Regions from separate parts of the Actinokineospora baliensis genome, predicted to be linked through region 2. Evidence: riboswitches for the same ligand, from Rfam matches in the RefSeq annotation. Region 2 holds a riboswitch; the other holds the start of a gene.
The links. Region 2 has a riboswitch for glycine ahead of gcvP (aminomethyl-transferring glycine dehydrogenase). Riboswitches for the same ligand answer to the same signal wherever they lie in the genome.
Positions count from the first base shown of each region.

Region 1: it holds a riboswitch for glycine, as region 2 does, so the genes downstream of both, gcvT (glycine cleavage system aminomethyltransferase GcvT) here and gcvP (aminomethyl-transferring glycine dehydrogenase) in region 2, are expected to answer to the same signal.

Region 1 covers NZ_JAFBCK010000001.1:6,607,992-6,615,065, forward strand. Annotated here, with positions in the region: gene glyA (serine hydroxymethyltransferase) at 1-632, opposite strand, end outside; gene gcvH (glycine cleavage system protein GcvH) at 632-1,009, opposite strand; gene gcvT (glycine cleavage system aminomethyltransferase GcvT) at 1,030-2,130, opposite strand; glycine riboswitch at 2,336-2,430, opposite strand; glycine riboswitch at 2,431-2,523, opposite strand; gene JOD54_RS29210 (energy-coupling factor ABC transporter ATP-binding protein) at 2,555-3,343, opposite strand; gene cbiQ (cobalt ECF transporter T component CbiQ) at 3,283-3,960, opposite strand; gene JOD54_RS29220 (PDGLE domain-containing protein) at 4,032-4,379, opposite strand; gene JOD54_RS29225 (energy-coupling factor ABC transporter permease) at 4,376-5,074, opposite strand; gene JOD54_RS35840 (pentapeptide repeat-containing protein) at 5,171-6,190, opposite strand; gene JOD54_RS29235 (alcohol dehydrogenase catalytic domain-containing protein) at 6,204-7,074, opposite strand, start outside.
Region 2 covers NZ_JAFBCK010000001.1:6,327,302-6,334,375, reverse strand. Annotated here, with positions in the region: gene ftsR (transcriptional regulator FtsR) at 6-758, shown strand; gene JOD54_RS28135 (bifunctional nuclease family protein) at 921-1,394, shown strand; gene JOD54_RS28130 (MerR family transcriptional regulator) at 1,680-2,249, shown strand; gene JOD54_RS28125 (GNAT family N-acetyltransferase) at 2,246-3,031, opposite strand; glycine riboswitch at 3,132-3,233, shown strand; gene gcvP (aminomethyl-transferring glycine dehydrogenase) at 3,414-6,287, shown strand; gene JOD54_RS28115 (aldo/keto reductase) at 6,419-7,074, shown strand, end outside.

The DNA.
Region 1 (7,074 bases), 280 kb from region 2:
AGACCGGCGAAGTGCGCCATGTCGACCATGAGCAGCGCGCCGACCGAGTCGGCGATGCGGCGGAACTCGGCGAAGTCGAGGTGCCGCGGGTAGGCCGACCAGCCTGCCACGATCAGCTTCGGGTTGTGCTCCTTGGCCAGCCGCTCGACCTCGCCCATGTCGACGCGGCCGGTCTCGCGGTCGCTGTGGTAGGCGACCACGTTGTAGAGCTTGCCGGAGAAGTTGATCTTCATCCCGTGCGTCAGGTGCCCGCCGTGCGCCAGGTCCAGGCCGAGGATCGTGTCGCCGGGCTTGAGCACGGCGAACATCGCCGCGGCGTTGGCCGAGGCGCCCGAGTGCGGCTGGACGTTGGCGTGCTCGGCGCCGAAGAGCGCCTTGACCCGGTCGATGGCCAGCTGCTCGACCACGTCGACGTGCTCGCAGCCGCCGTAGTAGCGCTTGCCGGGGTAGCCCTCGGCGTACTTGTTGGTCAGCACCGAGCCCTGCGCCTCGAGCACGCCCACCGGGGCGAAGTTCTCCGAGGCGATCATCTCCAGGGTCGACTGCTGGCGGTGCAGCTCGTCGGCGACCGCGGCGGCGATCTCCGGGTCGACCTCGGCCAGGTGCTGGTTGAACGTGGGTGTGCCCGCCATCAGCCCTCCTTGGTGTGCTCGGCGTACGCGGCGGCGGTGAGCAGCTCCGGCTCGCCGTCGACGCGGAAGCGGAAGAGCCAGCCGTCGCCGAACGGGTCGGTGTTGACCAGCTCGGGGGTGTCCACGACCGCCTCGTTGATCTCCACGACCACCCCGTCGCCCGGGGCGAACAGGTCGGAGACGGACTTGGTCGACTCGATCTCCCCGCACGCCTCGCCGGTGGTCAGGGTGGCGCCCACCTCGGGCAGCTGCACGTACACCACGTCACCGAGGGCGTCGGCGGCGTACTTGGTGACGCCGACGGTGGCCGAGGCCGGATCGGCGAGGTCGACCCACTCGTGGTCGGTGGTGTAGCCGAGGTTCTCCGGGTTGCTCATGGGTTCTCGATCTCCTGGGTTCAGGCTTGACGCTGGTAGAAGGGCAGCTTGACGACCTCGACCGGCGCGCCGGTGCCGCGGATGTCCACGGTGAGCGCGGTACCCGGCTCGCTGACCGCGACCGGCACGTAGGCCATCGCGATCGGGTGGCCGAGCGTCGGCGAGAGCGCGCCGCTGGTGACCGTACCGACCTGGGCGCCGTCCCCGTCGAGCACGGCGTACCCGTGTCGGGGGGCGCGCTTGCCGGACCCGATCAGCCCCACCAGCACCTTGGTCTCGACGTCGGCGTCGCGGCGGCGCTCCAGCGCCTCCTTGCCGACGAACCCGCCGGGCTTGTCGAACTTCACGACCCGGCCGAGACCGGCGTCGAACGGGGTGAACGAGGCGCTGAGCTCGTTGCCGTAGAGCGGCATCCCGGCCTCCAGCCGCAGCGTGTCGCGGCAGGCGAGCCCGGCGGGCAGCAGGCCGTGCTCCTGGCCCACCTCGGTGAGCAGCCGCCACACCTCGGGGGCCTTGGCACCGTCCACATAGACCTCGAAGCCGTCCTCGCCGGTGTAGCCGGTGCGGGCGAGCAGGATGTCGATGCCCGCGATGGCCGACGGGACGCTGGCGTAGTAGGCGAGCGCGTCGAGGTCGGCGTCGGTCACCGAGCCGATGATCGCCGTCGAGGTGGGGCCCTGGACGGCGATCAGCGCCAGCGAGGCGGAGCGGTCGTCGACCTCGACGGCGAACCCGTCGGCGCGCTCGCGCAGCGCGGCGGCCACGGTCGCGGCGTTGGAGGCGTTGGCGACGACCATGTACTTGTCGGCGGCCAGCCGGTAGACGACCAGGTCGTCGAGGACACCGCCCTCGTCGTCGCAGATCATCGTGTAGCGGGCCTTGCCCGGCTTCACCGCCGAGAGCTTGCCGACCAGGGCGAAGTCCAGCGCCTGGGCCGCCTCGGGGCCGGTCAGCTCGATCTCGCCCATGTGGCTGAGGTCGAACAGGCCCGACGCGGTGCGGACCGCCTTGTGCTCAGCCAGCTCGCTGCCGTAGCGCAGGGGCATCGACCAGCCCGCGAAGTCGGTGAACGAGGCACTCAGGGCCTCATGCACCGCGTGCAGCGGGGAGGGTGTGCTCATGGAAGTCGGTTCTCCTTCGGCGCGCCGGGAACAGTGCTGTCCGCAGCGTGGCACGCCGGGCGCGCGTGGTGCAGCGCGACCGGTCGAGCTGTGGATGAGTGTGATGGTTGTGGACAACCCGTGGGCTGTTCGCTGTATTGGGTGCGGGGGACGAGGGTCATGGGAGCTCCTGGGCAGCGCGCCGGGTGGACGATCCCGGCGCTGGAACTCCCCCTCTGTCATGGCACCTGAGAGCTTCGCCGCGAACGCGGCTTGCACCGTGGGTGAGGCGCCGAGATCGCGCCTGCTTTCCAGAGTGGCCTGGTGGGAACGGTAGCTTTACCTGAGAGATTGACGGGGAGTTTGCTCCTTCGGTGCCTCGACCAAGGTCGAGGGCTCTCCCGGTCCCACTCGTGCGGCCCGATATGTGGTTGTGGTCGCGAGACTAGTCGAGGCGGAACCCGAAAGGAAGTTCGAGCCGGTGCTGGGCCAGCAGGGCGGCGTCGGCGAGCAGGTCGCGGGTGCGGCCGTCGGCCACGATCACACCGTCATCGATGAGCACCGCGCGCGGGCACAGCTGCGCGGCGTAGGGCAGGTCGTGGGTGACCATGAGCATCGTGCGGCCCAGGCTGAGCAGCACCTCGGCGAGTTCGCGGCGGGCCCGCGGTTCCAGGTTGGCCGAGGGTTCGTCGAGCACGAGGATGTCCGGGTCGCAGGCCAGCACGGTGGCCAGCGCCACCCGGCGGCGTTGCCCGCCGGACAGGTGCATGGGTGAGCGCTCGGCGTGCTCGGCCATGCCGACGTCGTCGAGGGCGCGCTTGACCCGGGCGTCGAGTTCGGCCCCGCGCAACCCGAAGTTCGCGGGGCCGAAAGCGACGTCTTCACCGACCGTGGGCATGAACAGCTGGTCGTCTGGATCCTGAAAGACGATGCCGACCCGGCGGCGGACCTCTTTCGCATTCTGTTTATTGACCGGCAGTCCGGCGACCTCGACCTTGCCCTGTCCGGTCAGCACGCCATTGAGGTGCAGCACCAAGGTGGTCTTGCCGGCGCCGTTGGGGCCCAGGACCGCGACCCTCTCCCCCGGCTCCACCCGGAGGTTCACGCCGAAGAGGGCTTGGTGGCCGTCGGGGTAGGCGTAGGCGAGGCGTTCGACCAAGAGCGCGGGCGGTGTCACAGGGCCATGCCTAGCACGACGGCGGCCAGAGCCGTCGGCATGAGTCCCACGAGCCATGCCGTGCGCCCAGCGGGCCGTCCCTGGTCGGGCATGGAGCCGTTCCAGCCGCGCGACACCATGGCGAGGTGCACGCGCTCCCCGCGCTCGTAACTACGGATGAACAAGGTGCCGATGCCGCGCGCTGTCGCCCCCACCTGCCACAGGAAGCGGGGATCGTGGCCCCGGCAGATGCGCGCGATCCGCATGCGACGGGCTTCGGCGGCGATGACGTCCAAGTAGCGCAACATAAGAGTGGCGATGGTGACGACCATCTTCGGTACCCGCAGCCGCTGCAGACCGACGATCAGCTCCCCCGGCATCGTGGTGGCAGCCAGCGTAAGAGAGATCAGAACGCCGAGGGTTCCCTTGACGAGGATGTTCCAGCCGGACAGTAGGCCGTGCTCGGACAGCGTTAGGCCCAACACGTAGACCGTAGGACCACCTGCGACGAACGGAAACACGAGCGCGAGAACCACGAAAGGCAACTCGATCAGTGCGCGCTTGGCCAGCCACCCGGGTGGGATCCGCGCGAACACCCAAACTCCGGCCAAGAGGGCCAAGTAGAGCCCGAACGCCCAGAATCTGTCCCTAGGAGTCGTGACGACACACAACGCCCCCGCAACCGCCGCGACCATCTTGACCTGCGGTGGAAGTCGGTGCACCGGTGAGTCACCAGGCCGGTACAGCGGGTGCGAGTGCCCCCCGCTCACTTGGTGGGGCGCCTGCGCAGCACCCAGAACAGCCCACCGGCGACAACAACGGTCAGCACGACGCCGATCACACCCGCCAGTCCGGTGGTGCCTTCACCACCGTCGACGGCGTAGTCAGCCAGCGGGCTCCCCGCGAGCTGGTGGTCCTTTGCGTTCTGCGCGATGCAGCTGCCCTGCAACTGCTCGCCCTCCGCGGTCTCCACGACCTCGCAGCCCTTGAGTGTGGCGTGGTCGAGCCCGTCCGGGTTCGAATCGGCCAGGTAGGACACAGCGCCCGCCAGGACGAGGGCCACGAGGAGGAACCCGAGCAGGAACGACAGGTTGCGGGTCTTCGTGCTCGTCATGCCGAGGTCCCTTCACGCACTTCCAGGGGGCGGCTGGTGCCGCGCAGCAGGTACACCAGGTCCGGCCGGACGGCGGCGACCGCGCCCACGGTGAGCGCGGTGATGACGCCCTCGCCGATGCCGATGAGGCAGTGCACGCCCACCACCGTCGCGGTGACCCCACCGAGGCTGAACGCCGGGTCTCCCCCGATGGCGAACTCGAGCACGAAGCCGAGCGAGGCGATCACGGTGTTCAGCAACGCCGCGACGAACGCGACGACGACCAGCCCGACCTTGCCGCTGGTGAACCGCTTGAGCAGGGTCGCGACCGCGAACCCGGCGGCCGTGCCGATCAGGGCCATGTTGGTGATGTTCGCGCCCAGCGCGGTCACCCCGCCGTCGGCGAACACCAGCGCCTGCACCACCAGCACGATCGACACGCACAGCGCCCCGACCCACGGTCCAACCAGGATCGCCGCCAGCGCACCGCCGAGCAGGTGCCCGGAGACCCCGGGCAGCACCGGGAAGTTCAGCATCTGCGTCGCGAAGACGAACGCGGCCACCAACCCGGCCAACGGCGCGGTCCGGTCGTCGAGGTCGTTGCGCGCCCGCGCCGCCGCGACCGCCAACCCGACCACGGCGACCCCGACGAACAACAGCGAGGTCGTCGTGTTGAGCAACCCGTCACTCATGTGCATGGCGACCGAACGGGTCATCAGCGCACCTCCGGGACATCGGGCCAGCGGGGACTGGAGCGGATCGAGCCTAATAGCGAGCGGGACGCTACCGCCAGGTCCTGGCAACAACCCTCTTCATGCGGTTGTGACGTCGGCTACCCCGCCCGCGACCTCGGTGACCTCGGCGGGCACCCCGCGGGAGAAGGAAGCGTCCCGCCAGGTGGACGTGTGCCGGAAGGACGCGTCGCGGAAGCGGGCCTCGTCCTGGAAGGTGACTTCGTTGAAGTTGGCGTGCCCGCCGAACTCCGCGCCCTGGAACCACGCCTGACCGGTGAAGGTGGTGCCGCGGAACCAGGCGTAGCCGTCGAACCGCGTCCCGCTGAAGTTGGCCCGGTACTGGAAGCTCGCCATGGCGAAGGTCGAGGAGCGGATCCGGCAGCGGGACAGGTCGAAGTCGATCAGCACGGCGCCGGTGAGGCCGAGGTCCATGTCCGGCCAGAACTCCGCGAGCTCGGGGCGCAGGTGCAGCAGCAGGATCCGCTGCACCGCGCGCCGGACCTCCCGCTCCTGCAGCCGCGAGCGGTGCTCGGGCAGGGCCGCCGGGTCGGCCGGGGTGGTGTCCTCGGGCGGGTCGAACGGCATCCGCAGGTACGCGCAGTAGACGTTGACCACGGTCTGGCGGTGGCCGGGGTTGTCCTGGGCGAGCCGTTCCAGCGCGTACAGCCCGGCCATGCGCACCGGCGCCTTGTCGGAGCCGAGCTGGTCGGCGGCCTTGGTGTAGAGGTCGGTGATCCGCCGCTCGACGCCGTCCTTCTCGGTGATCGCCGCCATCCGGTCCTGGTGCGCCTTGGCGTCGGCGGCCACGTCGCGCTGGTGGGCCAGCGCCCGTTCGCGGTTGTCGAGGTCCTGCTCGGTGGTCCGCTGCCTGCGCCACGACAGGTACAGCGCGAAGACGCCGCCACCACCGATGCCGATGCTCAGCCCGATCCGCAGGGCCTCGAACCGGGCGGTGACCAGCTTCTCGCCGGTGAGGCCGCTGGTCGCGGGCCACCACAGCAGCCCGACGGCCAGCACCGTGAGCGCGACGATGCCCACCGCGACCAGGGCGATGGCCTTGCCGGAGATCGGCTTGGCCCGGGGCTCGGGGGAGTTCACCGCCGCTGCCCGGTCACGGGCGGACGAGCGTGCGGCCGCCCCGGCCCGCGCGCATGTCGGCGAAGGCGGTCTCGATCCCGTCCAGCCCGACCTCGGCGGTCACCAGCCCGGCGACGTCGAGCTGGCCCGCGGCGACCAGGTCGAGCAGGCGGGGGATGTCGACGTCCGGGTCGGCGGAGCCGAAGAGGCAGCCGGTGAGGGTGCGGCCGAAGAAGTAGAGCTCGAGGGCGCTGAACTCCACGATCGCTTTGGCGGAGCCAACTCCCACCACCACGACGTGCCCACCGCGGCGGGACGAGGCCCACGCCGTGCGGATGGAGGCCGGGACCCCCGCGCACTCGAAGGCGACGTCCGCGCCCCGCCCGTCAGTCAACTTCCGGACCGTCTTGGCGGTGGTGTCGTCTGCGAGGACGAAGTCGGTAGCGCCGTGTGCGCGCGCCAGAACTTCCTTCTCCGGCTGCACATCAACGGCGACGATAGGCCCGGCACCCGCGATCCGCGCCGCCTGCAACACCGAAAGCCCTACGCCACCGAGCCCCACTACGACAACCGACTGCCCGGCCTTCACTTGCGCGGTGTTGAACACGGCGCCCGCACCGGTAAGGACCGCGCAACCCAGAACCGCCGCCTGCTCGAAGGGAACGTCGGTCGGGATCTTCACAACCGCGCGCTCGCCGACAATCGTCTCCTCGGCGAAAGCCCCCGTGCCGAGCCCCGGGTACAGAGGCGTCCCATCGGGCAACGCGGCATGCGGAACCCCCGCAGCGTCAGCCGCCCGCTCACACAAGTACGGCTCCCCCTCAAGGCAAAACCAACACTCCCGACACGGCGGCGCCCAGTTGAGGACCACGTGATCCCCCGGCCCCACCCGCGTCACACCCGCC
Region 2 (7,074 bases):
GAGGCGTGACGGCCGCGGGTCGGCAGCCCAGGGGCGGGTCCAGCATCGGCGCCGTACTGGCGCGGCTGCGGCCGGACTTCCCGGACGTGACCATCTCCAAGATCCGCTTCCTCGAGTCGGAGGGGCTGGTCAGCCCGCAGCGCTCGCCGTCGGGGTACCGGCGGTTCACCGAGGCGGACGTGGCCAGGCTGCGCTTCGTGCTCGCCGCGCAGCGCGACCACTACCTGCCGCTGAAGGTCATCAAGCAACAGCTCGACCGCTCGGGCGGGCCACCGGGGACGGTGGCCCGCCCGGCGCGCGGTCTGGCCCCGGTACCCGACGTCCCGGTGCTCGACGCCCCCGCGTTCGACGGCTCGACACCGGCGATCACGCTGCCCCTGGCCGTGACCGGCACGCTCACCCGCGACGAAGTGGTCGAGCGCGGCGGGATCACGGCGCAGACCCTGCTCGAACTGGAGCAGTACGGGTTGTTGGGCGCCAACGCCGACGGGTCGTTCGACAGCGACGCGCTCACCGTCGCCGCGACCGCGGCCGCGCTGGCGGAGTACGGAATCGAACCCCGGCACCTGCGCGCGTTCCGCGCCGCGGCCGACCGCGAGGTCGGTTTGATCGAGCAGGTGCTCACTCCTCTGTTCCGGCAACGTGATCCGGCGGCTCGGGCGCGCGCGGACGAGGCGGCCGACGACCTCGCGGCGCTCACGGTGACGCTGCACTCGCTGCTGGTGAGGGCCGGTCTGCGCAGAGTCACCGGCCGGTAGCCGGGTGCGCACGGCGGCGCGCGGGGTGAACCGATCACTGTGCGGGAGACGTGAGATAGGCGGGCGTGGGGACCAGATGGCGGGTAGCGTCGAAGTAGGCGATGAGCGATCCTCGATGGAACGGGACGCCGATGCCCCAGCGAGCGGAGGGAGGCGAGCCCGATGAGCGAGATGCGCGTCGTGGGGGTGCGGGTGGAGTTGCCCGCGAACCAGCCGATCTTGTTGCTGCGCGAGACCGAGGGAGAGCGGTACCTGCCGATCTGGATCGGATCGGTGGAGGCCACGGCGATCGCCCTGGAGCAGCAGGGGGTGCGGCCCGCGAGACCGCTGACCCACGACCTGCTCAAGGACGTGATCGGCGCGCTCGGCCGCGAACTGGAACAGGTGCGGATCACCGATCTGCGCGAGGGCACCTTCTTCGCCGAACTGGTCTTCGACGGCGACGTGCGGGTCTCCGCGCGGCCGAGCGACTCGGTCGCGCTGGCGCTGCGCGTCGGGGTGCCGATCCACGCCGAGGACTCGGTGCTGCAGGAAGCCGGGTTGATCATCCCGGACGAGCAGGAGGACGAGGTGGAGAAGTTCCGCGAGTTCCTCGACTCGGTCTCGCCCGAGGACTTCCGCGGCGCCGACACCTGAGCCGCCGCACAACCTGCTCCTGATCCCCGACTTACCGCTGCCTGATTCCCCGGCGAAGACCCTCCCCACCAGCGACTCCCATCCCCTCCCCGCGCGTCGCGTTGACCTCCCCGCGCCCCCGTCTTACCGTCACAGACGAGCGAAACACTCCGGGCCGGGGCGCGAGCACCACCGCACCGACCACCGCCGGACCGGGTGTGCGCCGCTCGACCGAGGCGTTCCGCAGGGTGGAACGGGCGGTCTCGTTCGCCGGCCACATCGGTGGCCGGACGAGGGGAGGCAGGCGTGTTCGAGGAAGGTCCCGCTGGGGCTGACTCCGTCTTCGGCGGCGAGCAGGGCGAACTGTTCCCGGACGCCTCGCTGCCCGACGAGCTCGTCGGCTACCGCGGTCCCGCCGCGTGCCAGATCGCGGGCATCACCTACCGGCAGCTCGACTACTGGGCCCGCACCGGCCTGGTCGTGCCGACCGTGCGCAGCGCGCAGGGCTCGGGGTCGCAGCGGCTCTACTCGTTCAAGGACGTGCTCGTCCTCAAGGTCGTCAAGCGGCTGCTCGACACCGGTGTGTCCCTGCAGAACATCCGGGTCGCGGTCGACCACCTGCGCAGGCGCGGCGTGCGCGACCTGGCCAGGATCACCCTCTTCAGCGATGGCACCACGGTCTACGAGTGCACCTCGCCGGAGGAGGTCGTCGACCTGCTGCAGGGCGGCCAGGGCGTGTTCGGCATCGCCGTCAGCGGCGCCATCCGGGAGATCAGCGGCACCATCCACGAGTTCCCGGCCGAGCGCGCGGACGGCGTCGAGGTGCCGGTGGACGACGAGCTCACCCAGCGCAGGAAGGCCCGCAACGCGGGCTAGCCCCGGGGCACTGTGTACGGGGTTGTCAGCGCGATCGCGGTGAAGCCGACCCGCTCCAGGATGGGGCGGCTCGTCGGCAGCGCGTCCACCTGCAGGTAGCGCACCCCTCGCTGCTCAGCGCGGCGTGCCCGGTGGCTCACCAGCGCCCGGTAGATCCCGCGGCCGCGCCACGCCTCGACGGTCCCGCCGCCCCAGAGGCCCGCGAACTCGGTGCCCGGGTAGTAGTCCGTGCGGGCGGCGCTGACCGGTTCGTCACCCGCCACGGCGAGGACGACGTCCATGAGCCCCGCCGCCAGCCCGACGCGCATCCGCCTGCCGAGCCCGCTGTGGTCGCCGCCGAAGGCGAGGTCGTGCACCAGCACCGCGCGGTCGATGTCCGCGTCGTCGGCCACCTCGACCAGCCGCACCCCCGCAGGCGGTTCGAAGTGCGGTACCGCCGCGGCCTCGGCGACCATCACCGACTCGACCCCGTCCGCGACCAGCCCGGCCGCGGTCAGCCGGGCACCCAGGTCAGCGGGGGTGTCGTGGTGGTGCAGCTTCCACTCGGCGTGGCCCTCGACCGTGCGCAGCCACGCGACGGTGTCCGCGATCACCTGGTCGGCCGTCGCCTCGTCGAGTGAGGACCAGACGACGCCAGACCACCCGTCCGGCCCCACCCCGAGGTGCCTGGTCAGCTGGTCGGTGCGCTCGGCGGTGGCCGCGCCGCCTGAAGGGGGCAGGTCACGGCGCAGCTGCGCGTCGTAGGCCGCGCGAACGGCCGCGGTGTCCAAGGTGGAGCCCATACCGGGCAGTCGACCGGTAGCCGCACCCGGTCCGCAATCGAATTGCACCCTGCCGGACGAGAAACGCACCCTGGACGGGTTAGACTCGTCAACGCGTCGCTGAACCCGTGCGGGAGAGTCCGTCCGGTCCACCAGACCGGCACGGCGCCGAAGGAGCAAATCCTCCCCGGAACCTCTCAGGCAAACGGACCGTGCGGGTGAGACGCCTCTGGAAAGCGGGCGAGCCGGCACGACCGGGGAGCCCCGCCGAAGGTGCAAGTCGCGTCCCGGGCAGGGGCGCGGTGAAGCTCTCAGGCGCCTTCGGGCACGGACAGAGGGGGAGGGCCACACGGGCGGACCGCCCGTGCCAGGCCCGACCCCCCTGCACGCCCGAGGAGCCACTTTGACGACCGACCGGATCCCGCTCGCCGCGCTCGAGCACGGCACCCCGTTCGCCGACCGCCACGTCGGTCCCCGCCCCGCCGAGCTGTCCAGGATCCTCGACGTCGTCGGCGTGGGGTCGCTGGAGGAGCTCGCCGAGCACGCCGTGCCGGAGTCCATCCGCGAGGGCGACCTGGCCATTGACCTGCCCGCACCGGCCACCGAGGTGCAGGCGCTGGCCGAGCTGCGCGAGCTGGCCGCGAGCAACCGGACGCTGACCCAGATGATCGGCCTGGGCTACTACGGCACGCACACCCCGCCGGTGATCCGGCGCAACGTGCTGGAGAGCCCCGCCTGGTACACCGCCTACACCCCGTACCAGCCGGAGATCAGCCAGGGCCGCCTGGAGGCGCTGCTCAACTTCCAGACCATGGTCGCCGACCTGGCGGGCCTGCCCACCGCCAACGCCTCCATGCTCGACGAGTCCACCGCGGCCGCCGAGGCGATGACGCTGCTGCGCCGCGCGGGCCGCTCCAAGTCCAACCGGTTCGTCGTCGACGCCGACACCTTCCCGCAGACCATCGCGGTGATCGAGACCCGCGCCGAGCCGCTGGGCATCGAGGTCGTCGTGCACGACCTGGCCGAGGGCCTGCCGGTCGACGACTTCTTCGGCGTCCTGCTGTCCTACCCGGGCGCCTCCGGCTCGGTGCGCGACTTCGCCGAGCTCATCCGCACCGCGCACGGCCGCGACGCCAAGGTCGCCGTCACCGCCGACCTGCTCGCGCTGACCCTGCTGCAGGCGCCCGGCGAGATCGGTGCCGACGTCGTCGTGGGCACCACGCAGCGGTTCGGCGTGCCGATGGGCTTCGGCGGGCCGCACGCGGGCTACATGGCCGTCGGCAAGGGCCTCGAGCGCCAGCTGCCCGGCCGCCTGGTCGGGGTCAGCACCGACGCCGACGGGCAGCCCGCCTACCGGCTCGCGCTGCAGACCCGCGAGCAGCACATCCGCCGCGAGAAGGCGACCTCCAACATCTGCACCGCCCAGGTGCTGCTGGCCGTGGTCGCCTCGATGTACGGGGTCTACCACGGCCCCGACGGCCTGCGCGCCATCGCGACCCGCACCCACCGGCTGGCCGCGGTGCTGGCCGAGGGCCTGCGCCGCGGCGGCGTCGAGGTCGTCGAGACGGCGTTCTTCGACACCGTGTCCGCCCGCGTGCCCGGCCGCGCCGCCGAGATCGTCTCCGCCGCCAGGGGCCTGGGGGTCAACCTGCGCCTGGCCGACGCCGACACCGTCGGCATCGCCGCCGACGAGACCACCACCCGCGCGCACCTGGACCTGGTGTGGAAGGCGTTCGGGGTCAGCGCCGACGTCGACGCGCTCGACGCCGACACCCCGGACGCGCTGCCCGCCGACCTGGTCCGCACCAGCGAGTTCATGACCCACCTGGTGTTCTCCACGCACCGCTCCGAGACCGCGCTGCTGCGCTACCTGCGCGCCCTGTCGGACAAGGACGTCGCGCTCGACCGCAGCATGATCCCGCTGGGCTCGTGCACGATGAAGCTCAACGCGACCGCGGAGATGGAGCCGATCACCTGGCCCGCCTTCGCCGACCTGCACCCGTTCGCGCCGGTCGAGGACGCCAAGGGCATCCTGACCATCATCTCCGACCTGGAGGACTGGCTGGCGAAGCTGACCGGCTACGACGCGGTCAGCCTCCAGCCCAACGCGGGCAGCCAGGGCGAGTTCGCCGGTCTGCTGGCGATCCGCGCCTACCACCGGTCCCAGGGCCACGGTGAGCGCGACATCTGCCTGATCCCGTCCAGCGCGCACGGCACCAACGCCGCCAGCGCCGTCATGGCCGGTATGCGCGTGGTCGTCGTCGCCTGCGACGACAACGGCAACATCGACCTGGGTGACCTGCGCAAGAAGGTCGCCGAGCACAGCGCCGACCTCGCCGCGATCATGATCACCTACCCGTCCACGCACGGCGTGTACGAGGACACCGTGCGCGAGGTCTGCGGCCTGGTGCACGACGCGGGCGGTCAGGTCTACGTCGACGGCGCGAACCTCAACGCGCTCATCGGCCTGGCCCGCTACGGCAAGTTCGGCTCGGACGTCTCGCACCTCAACCTGCACAAGACGTTCTGCATCCCGCACGGCGGCGGCGGCCCCGGTGTCGGCCCGATCGGCGTGCGCGCGCACCTGGCGCCGTTCCTGCCCAACCACCCGCTGCAGCCCACCGCGGGCCCCGCGACCGGTGTCGGCCCGATCAGCGCCGCGCCGTGGGGCAGCGCGTCGATCCTGCCGATCTCGTGGGCGTACGTGCGGATGATGGGCGCCGACGGCCTGCGCCGGGCGACGCTGACCGCGGTCGCCTCGGCCAACTACATCGCCCGCCGCCTCGACGAGCACTTCCCGGTCCTCTACACCGGCGCGGGCGGCTTCGTCGCCCACGAGTGCATCCTGGACCTGCGGCCGATGACCAAGGCCACCGGCATCACCGTCGACGACGTGGCCAAGCGCCTCGCCGACTACGGCCTGCACGCCCCGACGATGTCCTTCCCGGTCGCGGGCACGCTCATGGTCGAGCCGACCGAGAGCGAGGACCTCGCCGAGATCGACCGGTTCTGCGCCGCGATGATCGCCATCAAGCACGAGGTCGACCGGGTCGCCGCGGGCGAGTGGCCGCTGGCGGACAACCCGCTGTCCAACGCCCCGCACACCGCGGCGTCGATCACCGGTGAGTGGGACCACCCGTACAGCCGGGAGGTCGCGGTGTTCCCGGCCGGGCACGGCGCGCCCAAGATCTGGCCGCCGGTGCGCCGCATCGACGGCGCCAAGGGCGACCGGAACCTGGTCTGCTCCTGCCCGCCGCTGGACGCCTACAGCAGCTGAGCGCGGTTTGTCGAGGGTGGCCCGCCGAGTGGTTTCTCGGTGGGCCACCCCCGTTGCGGCCTGGGAAGATGGCGGGCGCCCGCGGTGTTGGGCGAAGTGTCACCCCGCAACCCCAGAACGGTAGGAACTCCATGCCGAACGTCCCAGCCGTCGCGCTCCACGACGGCACCACCATCCCGCAGGTCGGCTTCGGGGTGTGGCAGGTGCCCGACGACGTCGTCGGCGCCGCGGTCAGCACGGCCCTGGAAGCCGGCTACCGCGCCATCGACACCGCGGCCGCGTACCGCAACGAGACCGGCACCGGCCGGGCGATCGCCGAGTCCGGTCTGCCGCGCGAGGAGATCCACGTCACCACGAAGCTCTGGAACACCGACCAGGGCTACGACGCGACGCTGCGCGCCTTCGACGCCAGCCTCGAGCGGCTCGGCCTCGACCAGGTCGACCTGTACCTGATCCACTGGCCGACGCCCTCGCGCGACACCTACGTCGACACCTGGCGGGCGTTCGAGAAGATCCGCGCCGACGGCCGGGCCCGCTCGATCGGCGTGTCCAACTTCCACGTCCCGCACCTGCGCAGGCTCTTCGACGAGACCGACGTGGTGCCGGTGCTCAACCAGATCGAGCTGCACCCGAACCTGCCGCAGACCGAGCTGCGCGCCTTCCACGCCGAGCACGGCATCGCGACCGAGGCGTGGAGCCCGCTCGCCTCCGGCCAGCTGCTGTCGGACCCGGTGATCGCCGGTCTCGCCGACAAGCACGGCAAGACCCCGGCGCAGGTGATCCTGCG